2 linked regions of the Thermogemmata fonticola genome follow. The main gene of each other region encodes a partner of the protein of the gene in region 2 in a complex. Links are inferred from orthologs where the notes say so. Each region holds a gene or a part of one and is shown on either strand. Other genes may lie near its edges.

The links.
Region 1: the proteins of pheT (region 2) and pheS are in contact, whole or in part, in a crystal structure (PDB 6P24), measured with the Escherichia coli proteins. The link is inferred for Thermogemmata fonticola from one-to-one orthologs.

What each region holds. Positions count from the first base shown.
Region 1 is NZ_JACEFB010000001.1:398,243-406,706, reverse strand. What follows is about bases 5,565-8,464. They hold pheS (phenylalanine--tRNA ligase subunit alpha), read right to left. Parts: upstream 7,582-8,464; coding sequence 6,547-7,581; downstream 5,565-6,546. Other genes in these bases: H0921_RS01390 (large ribosomal subunit protein bL35), read right to left, coding at 8,187-8,393; rplT (50S ribosomal protein L20), read right to left, coding at 7,673-8,053; H0921_RS01405 (TIGR02996 domain-containing protein), read right to left, coding at 5,565-6,442. Also shown: ptsP (phosphoenolpyruvate--protein phosphotransferase), read left to right, coding at 1-244; H0921_RS01425 (TIGR03936 family radical SAM-associated protein), read left to right, coding at 536-1,390; H0921_RS17720 (Rne/Rng family ribonuclease), read left to right, coding at 1,449-4,469; H0921_RS01410 (hypothetical protein), read right to left, coding at 4,702-5,061; more of H0921_RS01405, read right to left, coding at 5,174-5,564.
Region 2 is NZ_JACEFB010000002.1:79,600-88,251, reverse strand. Bases 1-3,088 are described here. They hold pheT (phenylalanine--tRNA ligase subunit beta), read left to right. Parts: upstream 1-322; coding sequence 323-2,854; downstream 2,855-3,088. Other genes in these bases: H0921_RS03955 (MarR family winged helix-turn-helix transcriptional regulator), read left to right, coding at 3,077-3,088; H0921_RS03965 (ROK family protein), read left to right, coding at 1-163. Outside these bases: more of H0921_RS03955, read left to right, coding at 3,089-3,571; H0921_RS03950 (NAD(P)/FAD-dependent oxidoreductase), read left to right, coding at 3,668-4,936; H0921_RS03945 (anti-sigma factor family protein), read right to left, coding at 4,940-5,203; H0921_RS03940 (RNA polymerase sigma factor), read right to left, coding at 5,200-5,955; H0921_RS03935 (HAD family hydrolase), read left to right, coding at 6,353-7,075; H0921_RS03930 (S1 family peptidase), read left to right, coding at 7,144-7,797; H0921_RS03925 (hypothetical protein), read left to right, coding at 8,030-8,281; H0921_RS03920 (O-antigen ligase family protein), read left to right, coding at 8,390-8,652.

The sequences.
Region 1 (8,464 bases), on a different replicon or contig from region 2:
GGTGAATGTCTGTGGGGAAATGAGCGGTGAACCGCTCTACGTCCCCTTGCTGGTGGGCTTGGGTTTACGCCAATTGAGTGCCACGCCCCGGAAAATCCCAGAAATCAAACGGGTGATCCGGCAACTTCGAACCGATGAAGCCGAACAGATGGCCCAAGTGGCAATGCAATTGGAAACAGCCCGCCAGATTAACGGGTATTTACGCGAACAATTACGCCGTATCCTCCCCGGCGAGGCGGAATAACCAGAGACGACGGCGCGCCTGCAGAACCCCCGCCTCGTCTCGAATGTCCGGCTCTTTGCGGGTTGAGACGATGAGGCCTCAGCGTTGAATCTGCCAGGATGCTGATTTCTAAGATCGGGCACCCATCGGCACGCCGCCTTCGTTCAACTCGGATCACCTCACCGGAGGAGGAGGCACAGGAGGGGCTAAGCAGTCTGTATTGACCGGTGGAGCCGGCCGTCCCGGAAGCATTATTGCCTCCAAGTACCGTGCTCCAGCAACCGTCAATGCGGAACTGCTGCCGTGCTGCCGATGCCGGCCGACAAAATCCGTTGCCGTTTTGCCAAAACCGGCTTTCTGCGGCTGCTGTCGCACCACGACCTTATGCGCTGCCTGGAGCGCATGCTGCGGCGCGCCGAGCTGCCAATCAAAACCACCGCCGGTTTCCGTCCAGGACCACGTATCGTTTATCCTTTACCACTTCCTTTGGGAATTGTTGGCTGGAATGAGGTCGTCGAGATGGAATTCCTCCGGGAGCTAGAACCGGAGGAGGTCTTGATCGCTCTTAATGCGCAAGCCCCGGATGGACTGCGTTTCCTCTCGGCTCGACCGGTTCCTGCACAGACGACCGCACGGGTCCGGCGCGTGGTGTATCGTCTTCCTGTGCCCAAGGATCGTCTCGGATCGCTGGGCATTCTCTTGGATGAACTACTCCGTCAGCAGCAGATTTGGATGGCGCGGCTACGCCCTACGCCGAAGTATCTCAACATTCGCCCCTATCTCCGGCGTTTGAGTGTCGATCCAGTGTCTCAATTCACACCTGGGGCATCGATTCCGGCAGATGCTCACACAGGTCCTGTGGATGGGAGTCACGCTGTGTTGCACATGGATGTTTGGGTCACTCAAGATGGCACCGTGCGGGCGGAGGAAATCGTGCGCTTATTGCAACTAGCAGATTGGCTTGATCAAGGTGCCATTCTGGAACGCACCCTCGTCGAGCTTCACGATGAAATCCCAACCGCGTCTGCTGACGATCAGCCCCCCGATCAGCCTGCGGAGTGCCGGCCGTTGGAACCGGAGACACTGGCAGCAATGCTCCGAGCGGAACGCTGCAAGTCTCGCTATGGCGTGCCCGAACAGCGAGTAGAAGAATCCGTGGTGGAATAATACACGTATTCCGGATACTGTTGTATTCCTTGACCTCTAACCTCATGAAGTGTGTGCCATGAAGAAGAAAGAGATGCTCATCAATGTGTTGCAACCCGAAGAATGCCGCATCGCCATCGTGGAGGACGGCATTCTGGAGGAATTGTACATCGAACGAGCCAGTCAAGAAAGTTATGTAGGGAACATCTACAAAGGACGCATTGTCAACATTGAACCCAGCATACAGGCGGCCTTTGTGGACTTCGGCATCGGCCGCAACGGGTTTCTGCATGTCTCTGACGTGGATCCCGCATACTACAAACACCTGCTGACAAAAGAGCAGTGGGAGGAATACGAGCGTGCCTTGCTGATGGAGCAAGAGGAACCGAGTGCCAGCTCCCGGCGTGGCAGCCGCCGCGGGCGCGGAGAACGAGAAGGCCGCGAAATGCCTCCGCGCCTCTCTTCTCGGGAAGCTGCGCCAATACGAACCCCATCCTCGATCCCCCCCGCGGAGATTTCTCCTGCCCCTGCCTTGGGCAGCGAAGAAGACTATGAAGAGGAGGAATTCGCCGCCGGCATCATCGAGGACCTGCCCGACAACTCGGAGCAAGTTCCGCCCTCTGCAGCTCCCGCCACGGCAGAGGACGTCAGCCTCCCATCTCCGCCGGAGGATAAAGGCTACACTCCGGACTTGGAGGACGAAGAATTCGCTGCCGGCATCGACGATGTGGTCCCTAGCGAACCTCCTCAATCCGCGATAGGCTTAGCTCTCCAGCATGAAGAGCTTGGCTCGGATGCGAGCGAACCGTCCGACACTCGCGCCGATGTACCTTCTCCGCCCGTGCCTCAAGGTGGGATGATCGCTACGTCGGCCGAGTTGTCCGAAGAGGAAGAGTTCTCGGCAGGGCTTTGGGAGGAGGGGGAAACGGCTCCCTCGGTTTCTCCTGAGAATTCTTCTGTTGAAGCCGCTCCAAGCGATTCCGGTGTGGAGCGCAGGCCGCCAGGTGAGGTGGAGCTGCCGGAGGGCGGAGAGACGTTTATTGTCGAGGAAAAAAAGACGGCCTCTACGGAGGAACAGCTTCCTCCTTCGGCTGCAAATGCTCCTTCTCCAACCGCTTCTGGAGCATCGAATACCCCTAATACGGGCCTCGATATGCCCGCGGTGGAGAGCGGTAAACCAAAGCGTCGAAGGGGCGGCCGCAATGCCACATCTCCGGAAACGGCCACCTCTGCCACGACAGGGGGAACAGAGGAAACGCCATCAGACTCCTCCGCAAAACCACGGGTGCGGCGGACACGGCGCAAGAGCAAAGACGCTTCAGATCCGGCCGCTTCGCAGGATATGCCGGCTCCGCCCTCAGCGAGTGAGGAGGACAAGCCGCGTTACATGGAAGGAGCAGAGCATCGGACGGTTCCAACAGATGACGATGATATCCTACCTTTCTACGAGGGGATTGAAGGGTTCGACCCCCAAGCTCCCAACGATCGCTTTGTTCCTTCGGACAAGTCTGAGAAAGGATTGGAGGAGGTCACGGAGGAAGCCGTAGGTGGTACCGAATGGCTGCCCACCGAACCAGAGCCGGCGGAACAAGCGGAAGAAGAGGCACGGGCACTGGCGCGTGAACAATGGGAGGAAGTTCCCAGCGCCGTCCCAGCAAGCGAGGAGGGGTACCGTCAGCGGAGTGGTCGTGGACCAGGGCGGGGTGGGGAGCGGCGCTCGTCTCGCAGTAACGGAGGGGCAACGCAGCGCAGCGGCCGAGATCGCGGCCTACCCAAGCCGAAAATCGAGCAAATTTTCAAACGTGGACAGGAGGTGATCGTCCAAGTCATCAAGGAGGCCGTTGGAACCAAGGGACCTACTTTGAGCACTTACATCAGCATTGCCGGTCGATACCTCGTGTTGATGCCGAGTCTGAATCGAGTGGGGGTGTCGCGCAAAATCGAGGACCCGGAAGCCCGCCGCCGCCTGCGCAACATGATGCATGCCCTCAATCCACCTAAGGGTGTTGGCTTCATCGTTCGCACCGCTGCTGTTGATCGCGATATCTCGGAGTTGCGCAGCGATCTAATCTACCTGCTGCGACTGTGGCAAGTCGTGGTCCGGCGCATCAAACGAGTCGCTGCACCAGTAGAAATCTACCGCGAATCGGACATGATCACGCGCACCATTCGTGACATTTTCACGAGCGACATTGACACGATCTGGGTGGATGAACCGAACGCCTTCGCTCATGCCAGCGAGTTCCTCCAGATCGTTATGCCCAAGTTTGCAAACCGTATCCGTTACTATGACAGCACGGAGCCACTCTTCCACCGCTACGGCCTCGAAGAAGAAATCGCCAAAATCTACCAAAAACGCATCGATCTGCCGTTGGGAGGCTCGATTGTCATTGAACAGACAGAGGCCCTGGTAGCCATCGATGTTAATAGCGGCAATTTCCGCGCTGAGAACAACAATGCGGAAGAGACCGCCTTCCAGATGAACTTGCAAGCTGCCAAGGAGATCGCGCGCCAACTCCGCTTGCGGGATTTAGGAGGGGTGATTGTCAACGACTTCATTGACATGCGCAATGAAGTCCACCGCCGGAAAGTGGAGGAGGCCCTGCGGGAGGCCTTGAAGCGCGACCGCGCTCGCACAAAAATCCTCCGCATCTCCCAATTCGGCATCATTGAAATGACCCGCCAGCGGATTCGCCCCAGCATCAAACGCAGTCTCTTTGCCGACTGCCCCTACTGTAACGGCAATGGCTATGTGAAAACGACGGAAACTGTAGCCATCGAAGCTATGCGGCTCTTACAACTGGCGGCCCACCGTGCGCCGGCCGTGGCTACTGTGCAACTGACCGTCCAACTTGACGTTGCTCACTATCTGCTCAACAAGCGGCGCAAGGAGATCTCTGCGTTGGAAGACCGTGCTAAGATCGCCATTCAGATCACGGGTCAGCCGCATGTCTCGCCGGACACTCTGGTCATCCGTTGTTTCGATCACAATGGCAATGAGACGCCGTTGCAGACAAAAACGCCAAAGCTCTCTGGCGGACGCATTCCCAATGGCCTCAACCGACCGAAGGAACGACGCCAACTTCCAGCACCGGATTAATGCCTCCCATTACGGTGGCTGTCCGGTACCCGCGGGCGCTAGAAAAACAAGCTGGATTGCAAGCCCGAATGGAAGGCTGGAATGGGCGCCAGCTACGATCGTAAGAACGGGGGCAACCGCCTGCCCACTTGCAAGTGCCCTCTGCTCCTTGATGGACTCGGTAGTGCAAATAGCGGTTGCCCGCCTCGGAACAACGTGGCACCACAGCGGTCATGAATGCCGAGGAAAAGAGTTACTGGCTCTGTTTCCATTCCTGGATTGGCTCCTGTTGGGGAGGGCGACGGAGGACGGGACGCAGGAGGAAAGGGCCGTTACAATCTGCGCCAATCCACCAAGTCCCGATGATGCAGCCCTCGCCATCCGGCTGGCCCCGGTAAACAACATCATGTTTGCCCAAATAGTGTTTGACAATCTTCACTTGCCCGCTGGAAGGGTCCCACTCTCCGCGCATGGTGAACAATCCCACAATGTCGTAACCGCGGCCCACCACTTCCCCATTCGCTTGAAAATGCAACTCGAACTCTTGCATGGGCTGGCGCCCGAATGGCCTCTGTTCCCAAAATCCCTCCCAGCGCCCGGATGGGTACAACATAGCTGCTTTCCCCTCAACGGAAATCACGGCAAAAATCCTCCGTCGTATCATCCATCATATCCGCAACTCATGCACCAAGCCCTCCGATCCCCCTCAAGTCTATTCAGACCGCTCATGTCAGGATGAGTGAGCCACGGAACTTACGCCGGAGTTGCCGACACCGCCGTGCGGAAAGATGCGCTCCTGTGAGCACCAGGGCTGCTAATGAAGCCGGAGGTAGACATTGTCGCCGACACAGCGGAGATACGGTATCCTCTACGTTGTCCCGTAGGTCCAATTCCACCAATTGGGCCCAGAATCGAAATCGCCACAGGGGAACTGCGTCCAGCACTCGAAAACAGTGACGCATTCGGAGAGATTGAAGCTTTTCGAGCAGTGAATGCTGAAGAAAAGCCAAGAAGTCCATCGTCAGGAAAGTGTTCTGGCTGATGTCAAGCAAGGCGAGGGGTCGGCTGACAGGGGAATTGGGAATCTCATCCGACTGCCTGGTTCCTTCCATCGGTGATACTCCGCTGGCAATGCGTTCCAGTTTCAGGACTTGTAATGAGGGAGGCCAATGAGCTAGCAGCACGCTCATCGCCGCGCTGCCGAGAGGATTCCGGCTCAAGTCCAGGGATTCCACTGTCTGCAGGGCAGGCAAACTCAAGAGTTGTCGCAGATGGTGAAATTGCAGGCCCACATTATCCAGCGTCAGTGCTTGAAGAGGGGGAGCTAGAGCTAGGACGTCGAGAAGATAAGGAACATAGGCCGGATCACCAACATGAAAGTGCAGTTCCGTGATCTGGCGTCCTATTGGAGATTGCAGAAACTCTTCGAGGGCCACAGTCAATCCCGCTCCACTGGAGCGCAGGAAGCGGAGCGAGCGGAGTCGGTTGGCCTGAGAAGTGGTGCGAATGGCACGGAGGGGATCGATGGGGTTGCAGTCCAGGATGAGTGAACGCACGCCAGCCAACAAGGGAGAGGCTGCCCAACGGCGCAATTGGTCGTAGGTCCAGGCGGCGCCTAAGCGAAGTTCCTCGATGGGTGCCCGTTGCCAGAGCCGAGCTTCGACTTCTTCCCACATCGCCAAGCTGGGCAAGCTGAGACAGCCGGCCAATCCCCGTCGCCAGGGATTCTTGCCCCAGACAGCGGGAGTCCCGGTCAAGTCTGGCAGGTGACGGCGGAATGGGGAAGTATGTTCCCGCCCGTGAAAATGCCATCGGGTGAGAATGTTCGTGCGGTGCCAAGGGGGAAGTCGGCTCGAAGCAATCTGTTGCCGGATGAAGGCCGCGTAAGCGCTCTCGCCGTTCTCTTCCCAGTGGTCGGCATAAATGAGCCGCGGCACGTCATCGTCCGGATGGGCACAAATTGCAGCCAAGAGTAGTTCCGCCTCGCGTTTCATGGAGGCTGTGCCGCTTGGGTCAGAAACTGAGCGTTGGGTGAAGTTCCCGCTCAGATTATAGCGGTGTTGGTCGGTAGCAGCAGTGGCTAGGAGAACGACTACGGTCAGAATTGCTGCAAGAAGCGCAAATCATTCTGCCAAAAGAGGCGGATGTCATCGATAGCGTGCTGGAGCATGAACATTCTCTGTGGTCCCATACCAAAAGCGAAGCCTGTGACCCGGCGCGGGTCGTATCCACCGGCTTCCAGGACGCGGGGGTGGACCATGCCTGCTCCCATGATTTCCAGCCAGCCGGTCCCTTTTGTCAGCCGATCCCGATTAGGATCGTCGGCAGGCCAGTCGATGTCCACCTCAATACTGGGTTCCGTGAATGGGAAGTAACTCCCGCGGATACGCACCTGGCGCTGAGGGCCGAAAAGTTGGCGGGCAAAGGCGGTGATCGTCCCTTTCAAATCAGCAAAGGTGACGCCTTCGCCTACAACCAACCCCTCCACCTGGAAGAATTGGATCTCGCTTCGCGGACTAATGGCCTCATTACGGTAACACATACCGGGTAGGATGGCGCGGATTGGCCGACCGGCGGCAGCTCGCATCACATGGATTTGGCCGGGGCTAGTATGCGTCCGGAGCAGTACTCCGGGTATAGTGGTGAAAAAAGTGTCCCACATATCACGGGCCGGATGATGGGGAGGCATGTTCAGGTAATCGAAGTTGAAGGCTTCCGTTTCCACCTCCCGGCTGCGGAATATCTGAAAGCCCATTCCGGCGAAAATCGCACAAATCCGGCGGAGTATCTGCGTCGCGGGATGCAGCCGTCCGCGGCGTCTCAATCGTCCAGGAAGAGTAATGTCGAGCGCTTGTTGGGTGAGTTCGCGTTCCAAAGCATGCTCACGAATCTGCGCGGCCGCTTGCTCATAAGCCACTTGCAGCGCCTCTTTGATTCGGTTCGCCTCGGCGCCATAGACTGGCTTCTGATCACGGGGCAAACTACCCAGCCGGCTCAGAGCATTTTTGATCCGTCCTTTATCACCCAGGTATCGAGTGTGCCAAGTCCGTAAAGTTGTCTCTTCTGCACACTCGGCGAGTTCCTGCAATGCTTGGGCTTCCAATTCCCGGAGTTCATCCAAGGGTGCGGTCATGGCAGCAAACCTGATCAGTCGTGCCGGTGATATTCCAGATCACAAGGGAAAAGAAAGACGATGCAGGCAGTGCCATCCTAGGCGGCATCCATCAAGAGGATGGAGTGGCAGCCGTGGTCGATAATTGCATCCGTGCCATTTGGACCAATTGGTCGAAGACGTCAGGGTCACGGACCGCCAGATCGGCGAGAGATTTGCGATCCAAAGCGACATTGGCCAACTGGAGACCGTGCATGAACTCGCTGTAGCGCAAGCCGCGCTGGCGACAGGCGGCGTTGATACGGACAATCCACAAGCGGCGGAACTCTCGCTTGCGGACCTTGCGATCGCGGAAAGCATAGACCCGCGCCCTAATCAGGGTGATATGGGCCTGTTTGTAGAGATTGTGGCGGGCTTGTCGATAACCCTGGGTTAGATGCCGCAGGCGTTTACGCCGCCGGGACTTTGGAGCCTTACTACGTGCGCGTACCATCGGAAACCCCCCGTCGCAATGGATCCAATGTTAGTGATTATCCTCGTGTTGAGCTGGCGGTTCTGACCGCGTAGGGTCCGCAAAAATGGTGTGAACCCTGATGAGACAACCGCCAAATCTACCTTTGGTTTTGTTACAACTCCCCTAGGACCATTTTGTATTTCTTCTGGACGGAAGGCCGACCCGCGATGATTCCCGGACGACGCAGGCGGCGCATCCGCTTGGAGGGGATATGAGCATTGAGGTGCCGCCGATTGGTTTTGGCATACTTGAGCTTGCCGTGAGCCGTGACTTTCAATCGCTTTTTGACGCTCTTATTCGTCTTGTTCTTACTAGGCATGGCTTTTCACTCCACGGGCTGAGGGGCGGTCATAAACCGTCTTAGTTCCCTCCGGACCCACACTACGTGTT
Region 2 (8,652 bases):
GGAGGGCTTCCGAGCCAGGATCGATGCCTACGTTCGTCGTTTCGGCTTACCCTATCCGAGCCGCCAGGTCCGCATTGCTTTAGCAGAACTGGGAGCAGATGCCGGTGTCATTGGAGCCGCGGGTTGCGCCCGACAACTGATCCTCGGCGATGGTCGGATTTGACTCCGTTACGGGTGGTCTCCGCGGCGAACTCCCGGCTGCCAGGGCTGTGGTCTTTCGCTAGCATTTCCCCATCCCGCCGGTGGACGATCCTTCCCGGCGCCAGAGGTGAACTGAGCCTGAACTCAGACATTTGCACTCGGATCAGGACGGAAGCCTTCCATGCGTGTCCCGCTGTCATGGCTGCGCGAATACGTTCAGCTCCCCGCAGACTTGCCCGCCTTGGTGGAACGCCTGAGCCGAGCCGGGCTGGAAGTTACCGCTGTTCACGCCTATGGCGTGCCTCTGCCGCCCGGTTTACCGGCACCTCAGGCGCCTCTGGTCTGGGAACGAGATAAAGTCCTCGTCGCCCGCATCCTCAACATCGCCAAGCATCCCGACGCCGATAAGCTCAAACTGGTGACCGTCGAATATGGCGCGGACCAACCCAAGACAGTAGTGACCGGTGCTCCCAATATCGCGGTCGGCGAATCGGGGCAGGTGGTCATCCTGGGCTTGCGTGGCTGCCGCTATTTCAGCATGGACAAGGAAGGACGCAAAACCATCGCCACCTTGGAACCGCGGACCCTCCGCGGCATCCTCAACGATGCCATGTGCATGTCGGAGTTTGAACTGGGACTCTCCGAGGATCACGAAGGGATTATTCTGCTGGACCCCGCAGAAGCTCCCCCTCCCGGCACTCCTGCCGCCGATCTGCTGGGAGATGTCGTGTTGGAGATCGATGTACTCCCAAGCATGGCACGCTGCCTGGGTCTAGTCGGCCTAGCCCGCGAAGTGGCCGCTCTGACGGGATTGCCTCTGCGCCTGCCTGTGGCGAATTATCCCACCACGAGCGAATCCGTCGAGCGCCACGTCCGCGTCTCCATTGCCGATGTCCAGCTCTGCCCCCGCTACATCGCGGCTGTCATTCGCAATGTCCGCGTTGGCCCGTCCCCCTACTGGTTGCAGCACCGCCTCCGCCTCGCCGGCATGCGGCCGATTAATAACATCGTCGATGTCACCAACTACGTCATGCTGGAACAGGGACAACCGCTCCATGCCTTTGATTACGATGTTCTCCTACGGCGCGCCGGTGGGGAAACCCCTCACATCACCATACGCCCTGCCCGACCCGGCGAAACACTCCTCACGCTCGATGGCCAGAAGCGGGAATTGACTGCGGACAATCTGGTCATCGCCGACAGCGCTGGCCCCATCGCTCTGGCCGGAGTCATGGGCGGACAAGAGACGGAAGTCACCGCCCAAACGCGCCACATTCTTCTGGAAGCCGCCACCTTTGACCTGGTGAGCATTCGCAAAACGGCCCGCCAGTTCAACCTTTTCAGTGAAGCGAGCACACGTTTCAGCCGAGGCGTGTCACCCGCTCAGGTCCTTCCTGCCACTCAAAGGGCGCTGGAACTGTTCCATCGTCTGGCCCAGGGTCAAGTCCTCGCGGGACTGGTCGATGTCTTTCCCCAACCGCCGCAAGTGCAAGTGGTCCATTTCACGCAGCGCGACATCTGCCGCCTGCTCGGATGCTCCTTGCCGGAGGGTGAGGTGGAACGCATCCTGACAGCTCTGGACTTTTCCCTCCAGCCCCTGCCGGATGGCTGGCGGGTCGAGGTTCCTCTCACCCGCTTAGACATTCAGAATGGGGCCGCGGACCTGGTCGAAGAACTGGCACGCATCTACGGCTACGACCGCCTGCCGGAACGGCTCCTGCCCCTGGAACTTCCCCCGCCCCAAGTGCAACAGGATGAAGACGGAGAGGAGAAGGTCCGGGACCTACTGGTCCTCCACGGCCTCCAGGAGGTCATCACCTACTCCCTCAGCAGTCCAGAAGCCGAAGCTCGACTCCATCCCAAGCCGAATCATGCCCCTGCCACGGACTACGTCCGCCTGCTCAACCCCATCTCGCCGGAACGTTCTGTCCTTCGCCGCTCACTTCTGCCCGGCCTGCTCGCCGTCGTCCGCCACAATCTTGAGCACAATGACAGCTTGGCCCTTTTCGAGATCGGCCTGGTGTACATCCCTCAGCCTGATTCGGACTTGCCCCAGGAGCAACGCCGTGTCGCTCTAGCCTTGTGGGGCCGCCGTTATTCTCCCGCCTGGGATGATCCGCCTCATTCCCCCGCTCCGCAATACGACTTCTTTGATCTGAAGGGGATCCTGGAAGCCTTGGCAGCAGATCTGCATCTGCCCGACGTGCAATACCAGCCGACTGACTCCGTGCCCTGGTTGCACCCCAAGCGGTGTGCCCGATTGGTCCTGAGGAACTCCAGTCTCGGCGCAGCGGGTCAGATTCATCCGCGCGTGGCGGATCAGTGGCAACTCCCCCGCACTCTGCTCTTGGCAGAACTTGACTTAGAAGCCATTCTGGCGGGCATACCGGAACGGTTCGCCTATCGCCCCATCCCGCCTTTCCCGGCTGCCAAGCGAGATATTGCCGTGGTTGTGCCGGCCGAACTCCCCGCGGAGCATGTTCTGCGGGAAATTCGAACTGCCGGCGGATCTTTGCTGGTCCGAGCGGAATTGTTCGATCTTTACACCGGCCCCGGCCTTCCTCCGGGTACCAAGAGCCTGGCGTTCGCCCTGACCTATCAGGCTCCAGACCACACGCTTTCCGACAAGGAAATCGCCAAGGCTCACGAAAAGATCGAAGGGCGCCTCCGACACGTACTCGGCGCCAAAATCCGCGGCAAAGATATAGCCTGAGATTGCCGGGTCGTAACCCCGTGATCCTTTTCCTTGCGGCACCTTCTCCCACCCTCCATCTCAGCTCCCATCAATCCATCCAAGGTATGCCGCGCTTATCCTGCTTCCTGCCGTCCCTTGAGCGACCGAAAAGGCATCACCGACCGGCAAGCGAGAGGAAACAGAAGATGTCGGAACAATAGTTGTCTGGACAATCAATGTCCCGACGACTATAGTGCTAGTATGAGTGGTCACAGCATAACAGAACGGCGTTCTCCGAGCCGGCGGCGCTTTGACTCCCTGGAACAGGAAGCATACCTGTCGCTCTGGAGAACCTACGATCGGCTGAAAATCCTGGAAGAGGAACTGTTTGCCGAGTATGGATTGACCGCCCAGCAGTATAACGTCCTGCGCCTCCTCCGAGCAGCACGGGAACCCTTGCCAACACTAGCATTGGCGGACCGCCTCATTTCCCGTGCTCCGGACATTACCCGGATGTTGGACAAACTCGAGCAGCGCGGTCTGATCATGCGAACTCGCTCCCCGGCAGATCGGCGCGCAGTATTGGTCAGCATCACCGCGGCAGGACGCTGGTTGCTGGATCAACTGGCGGAACCGCTGCGTCAATGCCATCGGCGGCAACTGGGGCATCTCCGTCCCGAACAGCTACGCCAACTGATCGATTTGCTGCGATTGGTACGATCTCCCCATGAGCCAGACGGCAGCCACTGGAAATAACGCCGGTATAAGTTCGTCCACTGGATGTATCAACGACGTCCGTGTGTGAGATTCCAGGCTATAAATACCATAACCCCCCGTTAGGAGAAGAAGACCATGAATCCAATCACGCAACAGGTGGATGTGGTTGTCGTAGGTGGGGGGCCTTCCGGTTCCACCGCGGCGACCATACTCGCGCAAAACGGCCTGAAAGTCGCCTTGTTTGAACGGGACCACTTCCCCCGCTTTCATATTGGGGAATCCATGATCCCCAATACTTTCTATCCGATGCAGCGCACAGGTCTGTTACAAAAAATGAAGAATAGCCATTTCGTGAAAAAATACAGCGTGCAATTCATCGATCAATATGGCCGGCTTTCGGAACCGTTTTACTTCTGGGAACACAAACCGCACGAATCCTCCCAAACCTGGCAGGTGAGGCGGAGCGAATTCGACCACCTGGCCCTCAATCACGCCCGGGAAAACGGCGTAGCGGTTCAGGAAGGAACGCGGGTTCTGGAGGTGCTCTTCGAGGGTGAGCAGGCGGTCGGCGTCCGGGTGCAACCCGAAGGTTCCTCCCCCTATGAAGTCCGCAGCAAGGTGGTCATTGATGCTAGCGGTCAAAGCACTTTGATCATCGATCGCTTCGGCTTGCGCCAGTGGGACCCGCTCCTGAAGAAAGCGGCCCTATGGACTTACTGGAAAGGAGCCTACCGGGACACTGGCAAAGATGAAGGGGCAACCATCGTCATCCAGACCCAGGGCAAAAAAGGCTGGTTCTGGTATATTCCCCTCCATGACGACATCGTCTCCGTGGGTGTGGTGGCCGATGGCGAGTATTTGCTCAAGCGGGGCAACAAGGACCCGGAGACTATTTACTTCGAGGAAGTGGCCAAGGCTCCCGGCCTGCAACCCCGCATTCGCGGCGCGACACGATGCGACATCTTCCGCATTCAAAAAGAGTATTCCTATCGCGCCAAGAAGGCAGCCGGTAACGGTTGGTGCTTGATCGGCGATGCCTTCGGCTTTCTCGATCCTCTTTACTCTTCGGGTCTGTTGATGGCGATGACCTCGGCCAGCATGGCAGCCGACACGATCCTGGAGGCGTTTGCCCGGCAGGACTTTTCCGAAGCTCAACTGCGGAAGTGGGAAAAGACCTATGTCCAAGGAATGGACCGTGTACGCCGATTGGTATGCGAGTACTACGACGGACTGAGTTTCGGGCGGTTTGTCCGCAAATATCCCCACCTGAAGGGCGCCGTCACGGATGTCCTGATTGGGGACGTGTTCAAGGATGATGTGGATGTGTTGTGGGGTCCGATGGATGAGATGCGGCGGGAGCAGGGCTTGCCGCCTTACGAGCCGTTTGTGGCCGCCGCAGTCTGAAAGTTAGCCATAGCGATCCTTCGTTTCCTCCTGGGGGCGGGCCAATTCCTCTTGCATGATCTGCCAGAGCCGATGGGCAAAGTGTGGGGGCAAGGGCACCTCGCGGGGCAGATGCCGCACGGCCTGAATCGTGAAGCGATAGCTCACCACCTGAGTCCGGCAGTGCTCGCAGGAGGAAATATGCCACTCGACCAATTGCTGCTGTTCGTAGAACAACTGCCCGGTGAGATAATCATCCAGCAGTTGCAACAATTCAGTACAAGTCATGAGATGGATCCTCCGTCAGGCGGGTCGTCCGGAAGGAGGGGTTGGGAATCTGTACCGGCTTCCTGTTCAAAGTATCGAGCCAAGGCAGCACGCATGCGAAGTCGGGCACGATGGAGTCGGCTTTTGACTGCGGCTACGGACAAACCCAATCGCTCAGCAATTTCCGCATTGGATAAATGCTCGACATCGGCGAGCACATAAACATCCCGGTAGGGTTCAGGCAACTGGCGAATGGCTTTTTCGATGATTTCGGCCTGTTCGGCGGTCAAGATCGGTTCTTCCGGCGAAGCATGCCAGCGCTTGACGGGGGAAGTTAGGACAGCGGCATCAAAGGTGGCATCCTCCACCTCGCTGGTCTCGTGTTTTTGCCGGCTGGCCCGTTTGGCACGATGAGCCAAGGCGGCATTGACGGTCACGCGGTGCAACCAGGTACCCAATTGGCTTTCGCCCCGAAAGGTGTTCAGCTTGCGCACCACTTGCAGGAGGACATCCTGAGTTACGTCTTCGGCATCGGCATCGTTTCCAAGCATGCGGCGAGCCAAGGCGTAGATGCGCGGTGCGTATTCCCGGAAGACCAATTCCGGGGTTAAGGGCCGTTCCGCCAACGGTGCCAACGCGGTCGTCGCCGGCGGAGCCAACGGCGCTAATGCCGTCCCCGGTCGGGACCGCAGATGTACCAGCGCACCGCTTCTTGTTGCGGATTCCCGGGAAGCAGTCTTCTCACCCTGACCCTTCTCTGTGTCCGCAGGCATCGCACCGATCCTGGATTTGAGCAGTTTCGATTCATCGAGCGCCGCCTGCGGAGAATCCGGTTTCGAGGGATCACAAGCTGCTTCCTTTCTGCTTAGGTTGGCGGCCGGCAGAGCTTGAGAATGCCGTCCAGATTCTCCAGAGGATGCTGGAGGAAGAACCTGGGACTCCGCAGCGTCGGGCGTGATTCCGGAGGGAACCACTCGCGGAGACGGGCCAGTGTCAGATCGGGATGGCCGCGGTGCCCCAGGCATAGTGGAAAGTACCAGATGCGGAAAAGGAGGTTCATTCCTACCATAGCAAAGGGATCGCACAGAGGAAATACCGCGGTCTGAATCAAAGCGGCGGACAAGGCACTGCCGGCGACGCCAACGGCGATTGCAAGGCGAAAGGGTTACCGTGGCAACAGCACCATCCGGCATACGAGCCGTCCTCCTCGATTTTGATGGGACACTGGCCGACAGTTTCGCGGCCATTACTGCTAGCACCAATCATGTCCGTGCCGCTTACGGGCTGCCACCGTTGAGCGAGGCGGAAGTCCGGCGGCATGTGGGCTGGGGCTTGCAACGTCTATTGCAACAGCTCGTTCCCAATGCGCCCCTTCCCGAAGCCATAGCTCGCTACCGCGAGCATCATGACCGCATCCTGCTAGAACAGACACGCTGGCTTCCCGGTGTCACCACCACCCTGGCGGAGCTAGCACGACGAGGCTATCGCTTAGGCGTTTGCAGTAACAAACGTGTCGAATTCACTCGCCGTCTGGTCCAATCTCTGGCCCTCGGTCCTGCTATCGGTTGCATTCTCGGACCGGAGGATGTCGCGGGTCGAACCAAGCCAGACCCTGCTATGCTTTTAGAGGGAATGCGGCGGCTCGGAGTTTCGCCCCAGGAGGCCCTCTACGTAGGGGACATGAGCATTGACGTGGAAACGGGACGGGCGGCGGGGGTGCCTGTGTGGATTGTCCGCGGAGGTCCCGAAAGCGAGGAGGCCATCCGTCAATCTCAACCGCAACGGCTCTTGAACCAGTTTGACGAGCTGCTCGAATGGCTTCCCCCCCTCTCGGAACAAGACCGGAGCGTCCCAAGCCAACCTCCGCTGCGTACCGTGCAAGCCCAAGATTGAGACATTCCTCACCCCTCTTCGAGTTCTGGCCCAACACCACATGGGTCATCGGCGCATGAGGGAGCAACATGGTATCTGCATGGACTTTGATAATGCCTGGTGTGATGACCTCCATCTTGTGGACTGAAGCACTCCTCGCCTGCCCGCGCGTGAGTGTGGCACGAGGACCGACTGGGACCGGCGTAGTCATCGCCGTCCAGAATGAAATCGGCTGGCTACTGACAGCGGCACACGTGGCTATCGACGAACGGGTGGAAGTCGCTTTCACTTCCTGGCAGAGCTATCCCGATGTGGCTTGGTACGCCCGCCAGGCGCGTGTCGTGGCCCGCTGGCCCCAGCAAGACTTGGCCCTGGTCCGCTTCGAGACCGGAGGGCGGAAGATACCTGTGCTTCCCTTGGCACCACCTTGGGCACGCCCGAAACGTTTCCCAGCGGCTGCTTGGAGCATCGGCATCAACTCCGAGGGTGGCGCTACCCTCCGAGCAGAACGGCTGGAAGCTCGTGAATATGTGGACGATGCCGGAAAAGAGGGTGTTTTCTTTTGGCGGACGGCCCAAGCTCCGCTAGCGGGTCGTTCCGGCGGGCCTTTGCTGGATGCTCAGCGGCGCGTCATCGGAATTGCCGTAGCTGCCCGCGCCTCCCGCGGTTATTATCTCCACCATGATGAAATTCTCGCCGCCCTCCTGTCGAGCCACTACAAGCATCTGCTCCCCTTTCGTTAGGACCGCTTCGATAAGCAGTCATCTTCCCTGATTTTTCCTGAGATTGACGTGAACCGGTATGAGCCCTCCCTCCCTCCCGCTCAGTCCATCGGGAACAGGGTCCATCAGGAACAGACAAGGACTGCCCTTGCCGGAAAGTTACCGGAAAAACGTTGGCATATCCCAACCGGACAGATTATGCTATGGGTGAAGAGTTTGCCCGAGGCAATAGTCACACCAGCGGAACATCATCATGCGCAAACTCGTGCTAGTGCTGCCAGGGTTCTTGGTTCTATTGGCAGCCGTGGTGGCCACGGCGGAAGTCTGCGAGAGCTTGCAAGGAGCGGGTAATCCAGTGGCAACCGCCTTGCAGTCGGAGGAGTCACCTCTAACACTCGTGGAAGGGGATGAAGCCTCGGCAGCATTGTGGGTAGAGACCGGACGCCGACTCCAGGACACGCGCAAAGCACGCTTGCCTCAACCGAAAGCTCCCACTCGCCGTTGACCTACGGACTGGCTAGCACCCAATGCCACCTTTTCCATGCCGTTTCCCGGAAGTTCCCATCTTCAGGGTTTCCCCGACATTCCTGTCGTTCGGCGCGCAGGAATCATCTTGCTGATTGGTCTTTTCGTCCTCACTCCTTGGCCATTCGGAAGTGCTAGTCCTGCTAGTCAATTCGTGGTGATGCTGGCCATCCTGGCTCTAGCGGGGTGGGGAGCTTACGTTTTCTGGACAACCCGGCAAGAGTTCGGCTTATATCGGGACCCGCTTGCCTGGTGCTTGCTGGGACTCACCGCTTGGACCTGGTGCCAAACGGTGCCTTTGCCAGCGAGTTGGGTCGCTGTGCTCAATCCCCAGGCAGCGGAGTGGCATGC